DNA from 3 places in the Streptomyces sp. NPDC032472 genome. Region 3 is predicted to be linked to each of the others. Evidence: riboswitches for the same ligand, from Rfam matches in the RefSeq annotation. Region 3 holds a riboswitch; each other region holds the start of a gene.

What was found. A riboswitch is a leader RNA that binds a small molecule or an ion and turns the genes downstream of it on or off. The one in region 3 is predicted to bind cyclic di-AMP.
Positions count from the first base shown of each region.
Region 1: another riboswitch for cyclic di-AMP. It lies ahead of AB0F11_RS25435 (transglycosylase family protein); the one in region 3 lies ahead of AB0F11_RS21970 (LysM peptidoglycan-binding domain-containing M23 family metallopeptidase).
Region 2: another riboswitch for cyclic di-AMP. It lies ahead of AB0F11_RS09630 (M23 family metallopeptidase); the one in region 3 lies ahead of AB0F11_RS21970 (LysM peptidoglycan-binding domain-containing M23 family metallopeptidase).

Region 1 covers NZ_JBEZVK010000041.1:17,135-19,326, reverse strand. The annotation lists gene AB0F11_RS25440 (transglycosylase family protein) at 1-976, shown strand, start outside; cyclic di-AMP (ydaO/yuaA leader) riboswitch at 1,253-1,420, shown strand; gene AB0F11_RS25435 (transglycosylase family protein) at 1,423-2,136, shown strand.
Region 2 covers NZ_JBEZVK010000011.1:121,174-123,365, forward strand. The annotation lists gene AB0F11_RS09625 (pitrilysin family protein) at 1-879, shown strand, start outside; cyclic di-AMP (ydaO/yuaA leader) riboswitch at 1,119-1,274, shown strand; gene AB0F11_RS09630 (M23 family metallopeptidase) at 1,288-2,085, shown strand.
Region 3 covers NZ_JBEZVK010000031.1:83,002-85,193, reverse strand. The annotation lists gene AB0F11_RS21975 (tyrosine-protein phosphatase) at 1-466, opposite strand, end outside; cyclic di-AMP (ydaO/yuaA leader) riboswitch at 818-1,022, shown strand; gene AB0F11_RS21970 (LysM peptidoglycan-binding domain-containing M23 family metallopeptidase) at 1,027-1,989, shown strand; gene AB0F11_RS21965 (SGNH/GDSL hydrolase family protein) at 2,173-2,192, shown strand, end outside.

The DNA.
Region 1 (2,192 bases), on a different contig from region 3:
GATTGTCGTCACCGCCGGAGTCACGGGCTCCGCGCTGGCCCTGCCACTGCTCGCCGCCACCGGCGCGAGCGCGGCCGACGCCTCGACGTGGGACAAGGTCGCCGAGTGCGAGAGCGGAGGCACCTGGAGCGCCAACACCGGCAGCGGTGCGTACGGCGGGCTGGCCTTCACCCAGGAGCAGTGGCAGAACGCGGGAGGCCTGGAGTTCGCCGAGCGCCCCGACCTCGCCAGCCGGTCCCAGCAGATCGCCGTCGCCGACCGCATGCTCGGCGCCCAGGGCCCCGAGGCATGGCAGAACTGCGCGGCCTCGGCCGGGCTGACCAAGGACGCCCCCGCGGCGGACGTGGACCCGGGCGCCACCGGCAAGCACCGCGCCGTCGGCGCCACCCCGAGCCGCCCGGACGACAAGGTCCCGGCCGGCCGCAACGGGGAGCGGGCCACCGACTTCGGCGCCCCGACGCCCGGACCCACCTTCACCCTCCCGCCCGCGCCGCAGGCCCCCGTCAGCGACCTGCCCGTCATGCCCGACCCGGACCTGCCGTCCCCGACGCCGCTGCCGGGCACCCCGAGCACCGACCCGGGCGCCCCGACGGCCCCGACGGCGCCCACCGCGCCCGGTACGGCGCCCACGGCCCCGGTGAACCCGGCGGACCCCACCGCCCCGGTGAACCCGGGCGCACCCACGGCCCCGGGTGCCACCCCCTCCGCCCCGTCGGCCGCGCCCACCCCGGGCGCCTCCGCCGACCCGGCCGCCATACCGGACACCACCGCCACCGGCAAGCACCGTGGCGCCCCCGCCGCGGAGGGCGCGGCCCCCTCGTACACCGTGAAGGAGGGCGACAGCCTCGCCACCATCGCGGACGCCAAGGGGGTCAAGGGCGGCTGGAGCGCCCTGTACCAGGCCAACGAGCAGGTCATCGGCGGCGACGCCAACCTGATCAAGCCGGGCCAGAACCTGGATCTAAGCCAGAAATAACGGCACTTCGGGCACCCGGAAAGAGTTGAATGTCCGGTTCGTTCAAATGAGACATGTGTCTCTTCCGGTCAACTGGCGTGTCCTGTCCGTAACCTTGGGCAAACCACCCGCTCACCTGCGCAAACACCCTTGCGGAGAGCGCAAGTAGGGGCCCTCCCCCGCCGAAGTTCCTCGGTTGAACATCGGCGGGGGACCTGTCTACCTTCTGAATCGCCCGCCACCGCGGGCCCCTTCGACCGCATCGCCGAGTCCTGCCGGCGGCCGGGGGAACACACGTCGCGTCAAGCGCCGAAGGCAGGAGCGGGGGAACCAACGAAGGCGCCGGGAAGGACCGTTGGAAGACGGTCACGAACGGCTAGGGGTGAAGACGCGCCACGTGCGCGGCCGGGCAACTCATCCGCCCGAACCCGACAGCTCACCTCGCAGGCGTCGGTGAGGAGAACTCCATGCTGCTTTCCGGCAAGGGCAAGCACCGCCGCGCCACGGCCATCGAGCGGACCACCCGTATCGTCACGCTCGCCGGCGTCGCCGGTGTCGCCGTCGCGGCCCCGCTGATGACCGCGGGCTCCGCGTCCGCCGCCACCGCCTCCGAGTGGGACCGCGTCGCGCAGTGCGAGTCCGGCGGCAACTGGTCCATCAACACGGGCAACGGCTACTACGGCGGCCTGCAGTTCTCCGCCTCCACCTGGGCCGCCTACGGCGGCAAGACCTACGCCGCGCAGGCCAACCAGGCCTCCAAGTCGCAGCAGATAGCCATCGCGGAGAAGGTCCTCAAGGGCCAGGGCAAGGGCGCCTGGCCGGTCTGCGGCAAGGGCCTGTCGAACTCCTCGTACTCCGGCGGCGGCTCGAGCGACACCCCGAAGCAGACGCCGAAGACCGAGACGAAGAAGACCGAGACCAAGAAGGCCGAGACGCCGAAGACGCAGCCGAAGAAGGAGACGCCGCGCGCCGAGGCGCCGGTGACCCGCTCCGAGCGCGGCGACTCCTCGGTCATCAAGACCGGCAACGGCTCCTACGAGGTCAAGTCCGGCGACACCCTGGGCTCCATCGCCGAGGCCAACGGCGTCAAGGGCGGCTGGCAGAAGCTGTTCGAGCTGAACAAGGACATCGTCTCGGACGCCGACCTGATCTACCCGGGCCAGATGCTGAAGCTCAGCTGAATTCCCCGGCAACTCTCGCGCGTGCCGTGACAGCACGCACACCCCCCACCGCCCGG
Region 2 (2,192 bases), on a different contig from region 3:
CTCTTCCCGGCCTCCCTGCGGATGTCCCGCCCGCGCCAGGGCACCGAGGAGACCGTCGCCCGGATCGACTCCGCGGCTGTCCGCGCCTTCTACGAGGCCCACGTGCGCCCCGCCACGGCCACCGCCGTGGTCGTCGGCGACCTGACCGGCATCGACCTGGACGCCGTCCTGGCGGACACCCTGGGCGCCTGGACCGGCGATACCGCCGAGGCGCGCCCGGTGCCGCCGGTGACTGCCGACGACACCGGCCGGGTAGTCATCGTGGACCGGCCCGGCGCGGTCCAGACGCAGCTGCTCATCGGCCGGATCGGGCCGGACCGGCACGACAGCGTCTGGGCGGCCCAGGTGCTCGGCACGTACTGCCTGGGCGGCACCCTCACCTCGCGCCTGGACAAGGTGCTGCGCGAGGAGAAGGGCTACACCTACGGCGTGCGCGCGTTCGGCCAGGTGCTGCGCTCCACCGCCGACGGCCGCGGGGCCTCGATGCTCGCCATCAGCGGCTCGGTGGACACCCCGAACACCGGTCCGGCCCTGGACGACCTGTGGAAGGTGCTGCGCACCCTCGCCGAGGGCGGTCTGACGGACGCCGAACGGGACGTGGCGGTGCAGAACCTGGTCGGGGTGGCCCCGCTGAAGTTCGAGACGGCCGCCGCCGTGGCGGGCACGCTCGCCGACCAGGTCGAGCAGGAGCTGCCGGACGACTACCAGGCCCGGCTGTACGCGCAGTTGGCCGCCACCGGCACGGTGGAGGCGACCACGGCGGTCGTCAAGGCCTTCCCGGTGGACCGCCTGGTCACCGTGCTCGTGGGTGACGCCTCGCAGATCGAGGAGCCGGTGCGCGCGCTCGGGATCGGAGAGGTGACCGTCGTCACCAACTGACCGTCGCCGCACGGCGGATGAGGCGCCGACGTGCTGTCGGCGCACCGGCGAACCGCCGACGGACGAAGGGCCCCGATGGCTTGGCCATCGGGGTCCTTTATGTCCAATTGGCGCCAAGGTTGCCCGTATGGGGTGTGGCGTACGCAACAAAAGCGCGCGTCTGTTTGGCGATTGACTGATGATCCGCCTAGCGTCGGGCGTGCTGTCCGTCAGTTTGTACGCGCCGCACCCGCGGCACCGGGCAGCGATCGCCGAGTCCCCGTCAGGCGTGAGCCTGGGGAGCCGGGGACCCACATGTCCCTGGGGTGAATCGGGCCGCCTCGCCAGAGGGGCCCGTAGGAGACCTTCCTGCTCCGAACCCGTCAGCTAACCCGGTAGGCGAGAAGGAAGGAAAGGATCAGCCCCTCCATGGCTTTTGGCAGTCGTGCCGCCGGCAAGCACCGTGGTTCCAGCCGTCTGAGCCGCAAGACCGCCGGTTACGCCGGCGTCGCCGCCCTCGCCACGACCGGCGTCGTGGGCACCCTCGCCGCCCCGGCGTTCGCCGCGACGGACCACAAGGGCCCCTCCATGGAGGACACCGGTCTGAACGCGGTCGTCACCGCCGAGGACCTCCAGGGCCAGATCGAGGCCCAGGCCGAGGCCCAGCGCAACGCCGCGGAGGCCGCCGCCCTCAAGGCCAAGGCCGAGGCCGACGCCGCTGCCCGCGCCGCCGAGGCCAAGCAGAAGGCCGAGGAGAAGGCGAAGGCCGAGCGCGAGGCCGCCGAGCGCGCCGCCCGCGAGGAGGAGCGCAAGCGCCTCAACACCTTCGTCTCGCCGCTCGACGACACCTACATCAGCACCCAGTACCACGCCGGCGGCGGCATGTGGTCCTCCGGCAGCCACACCGGCATCGACTTCCACGCGGCCTCCGGCACCTCGGTCCACGCGGTCGGCTCCGGCACCGTGGTCGAGGCCGGCTGGGGCGGTGCGTACGGCAACAACGTCGTCATCCGCCACAACGACGGCACGTACACCCAGTACGGCCACATGTCCTCGCTGAGCGTCTCCGTCGGCGAGACGGTCACCCCGGGCCAGCAGATCGGCCTGTCGGGCTCCACCGGCAACTCCAGCGGCCCGCACCTGCACTTCGAGGCCCGCACCGGCGCCACGTACGGCTCGGACATCGACCCCGTCTCGTACCTGCGCAGCCACGGCGTCGACCTCTGACCGACGCGCCGTCGAGCGGCGCCGCCGCACCGCTTCGCACAGGACCCCGGCTCACCGAGCCGGGGTCCTCGCGTTGTGGCCGCAAAGGCCGCCGATTTCTGCGGGCG
Region 3 (2,192 bases):
CCTCGGCGAGGGCGTGCAGGACCCGGCTGTGCTCGGCGGTGCGCTCCAGGACGATCGCGCGGTACGAGTTCGTCATCCGGGCGGCGGCCTTCCCGTCGCCGAGGATCCCGCGGAGCTGCTCGACGTCGCCGTCGCGGACCATCGTCCAGAACTCCTTGCCGTCGGCCGGGTCGGACAGGGGGATGTTCACGTTGCGCACGCCCGGCAGCTCGACGTCGGGGCCCTCCAGGGCCTGGTCGGCGCGGTTGCGGAAGTCGAAGACGGTGTGGAGGCCGAGCGATGCGAGGAATTCTGCATCGGTTTCGGTGGCATGTGCGAGATGTCCGCTTCGGAACAGCCGTCCCGGCCTGACCCTCCGCCCGTCCGTGGTCGGCAGTCCGCCCACGTCGCGGAAGTTGCGCACTCCGGACAGTTCGGGCTCCGGTATCCGGTCCGCCGACGGGGGCGGGGGTATCTGCTGGGTCACGGGAACTCCTCCGGCGTTGTCGTGGTGTATCGGCGTGCGTCTGGTTCTGTCGAGGTCTGTCGCGGTCTGTCGAGGTTTGGCGTGGTGTCCGAATTGCACTGCTTGGGGCCAACTTGCCGTTGTCGGTGGCCAGATCGGGCGCAACCGGCGTGAGCCAGATCATACGGTGACCGTGAGTGCCTGATCGTCAATCCCGAATGGCCCGGCAGGAAAGGCCGTTGGCGGCGCGGAATGGACGGAGGGTGACCGGTAATTGCCTCGAAATCCCGCTTCTGTGAATCCGTCAGGAATTCATGGCTTGTTCCGTGATGCCGTACTCGATTACCTTCGCCATCGATCCGGATGGACCGCCTAATCCTGCCGCCGTCCGGAAAACCGCACCCGACCGAACATGTGCGGCAGGAGCGGGGGAACCAGGTAGGCCGCTGCTCTTTTTGGATCTTTTCCTTGAGGAGCAGCTCGGGGTGAAGCCGTACACGTTCCGCTCGGTGCGTGTTCGGCCGGACATCTCCAGTCCGAACCCGACAGCTCACCTCGCAGGCGACGGAGAGGAATGCGCCATGCCGGCTCAGGGCAAGCACCGCCGTCCCAAGTCCCGCTCGATAGCCCGCGGCTTCGCCTTCGCCGGCACCGGTGGCGCCGCCCTCGCGCTTCCGCTGATCGGCGCCGCCGGCGCCCACGCGGCCGCCCCGGCCGCGGCCCCCGCGGTCGCCCCGCAGGTCCCGGTGTCGCTCCAGGCCCAGCCGACCGCTGCCGTGCAGGCCGCGCCCCAGGCAGCGCCGGCCGTGTACACGGTCGTGCCGGGCGACTGCCTCTCCACCATCGCCGCCGACCGCCACCTGCCGGGCGGCTGGGAGCGGCTGTACGCCGACAACCGCGAGGCCGTCGGCACCGACCCGTCGCTGATCCACCCCGGCCTGAAGCTGACCCTGGGTGCGCAGGGCGACGCCGCTGCGGCCGCGAAGCCCTCCGAGGCCCCGGCCGGGAAGCCCGCTGCCGCGCCGCAGGCCGCGCCGAAGAAGAAGTCCCCGGCGGCCGCCGCCGACCAGGGCGCCCCGGCCGTCGCGGCCGCCCCCGCTCCCGCTCCCGCGGCGAAGGCCCCGGAGGCCGCCCCGGCCGCCGCCTTCGTCGCCCCCGTCGGTGGCGGCATCTCCACCCAGTACAAGACCCCCGGCGCCATGTGGTCCAGCGGTTACCACACCGGTGTCGACTTCATCGCGAGCTCCGGCACCACCGTCAAGGCGGTCGGCGCGGGCACCGTCGTCTCCGCCGGCTGGGGCGGCGCGTACGGCAACCAGGTCGTGATCCGGCACGCGGACGGCAAGTACTCCCAGTACGGCCACCTGTCCCAGCTGTCCGTCTCGGTCGGCCAGACCGTCGCCGCCGGCCAGCAGATCGGCCTCTCCGGCTCCACGGGCAACTCCACCGGCCCGCACCTGCACTTCGAGGTCCGCACGGGCCCCTCGTACGGCTCGGACATCGACCCGCTGGCCTACCTCCGCTCGAAGGGCGTCAGCATCTGACGGCCGCCGTCGCCGCCGCTGCCGTCGCCGCGGAGGCGTGAAGACCCGCGTGAGGCCGGGACCCGAGGGGGGCCCCGGCCTCACGCGCTGTTATTCCGCACCTGCCCGGTGGTAAAGATCACGGTCCGTCAACCCCTTCCTACGGTGGCGTAGGTCACGCGCCGCGGTGAAGGATATGGTCCCGTGGCAGCGACGACGACAGA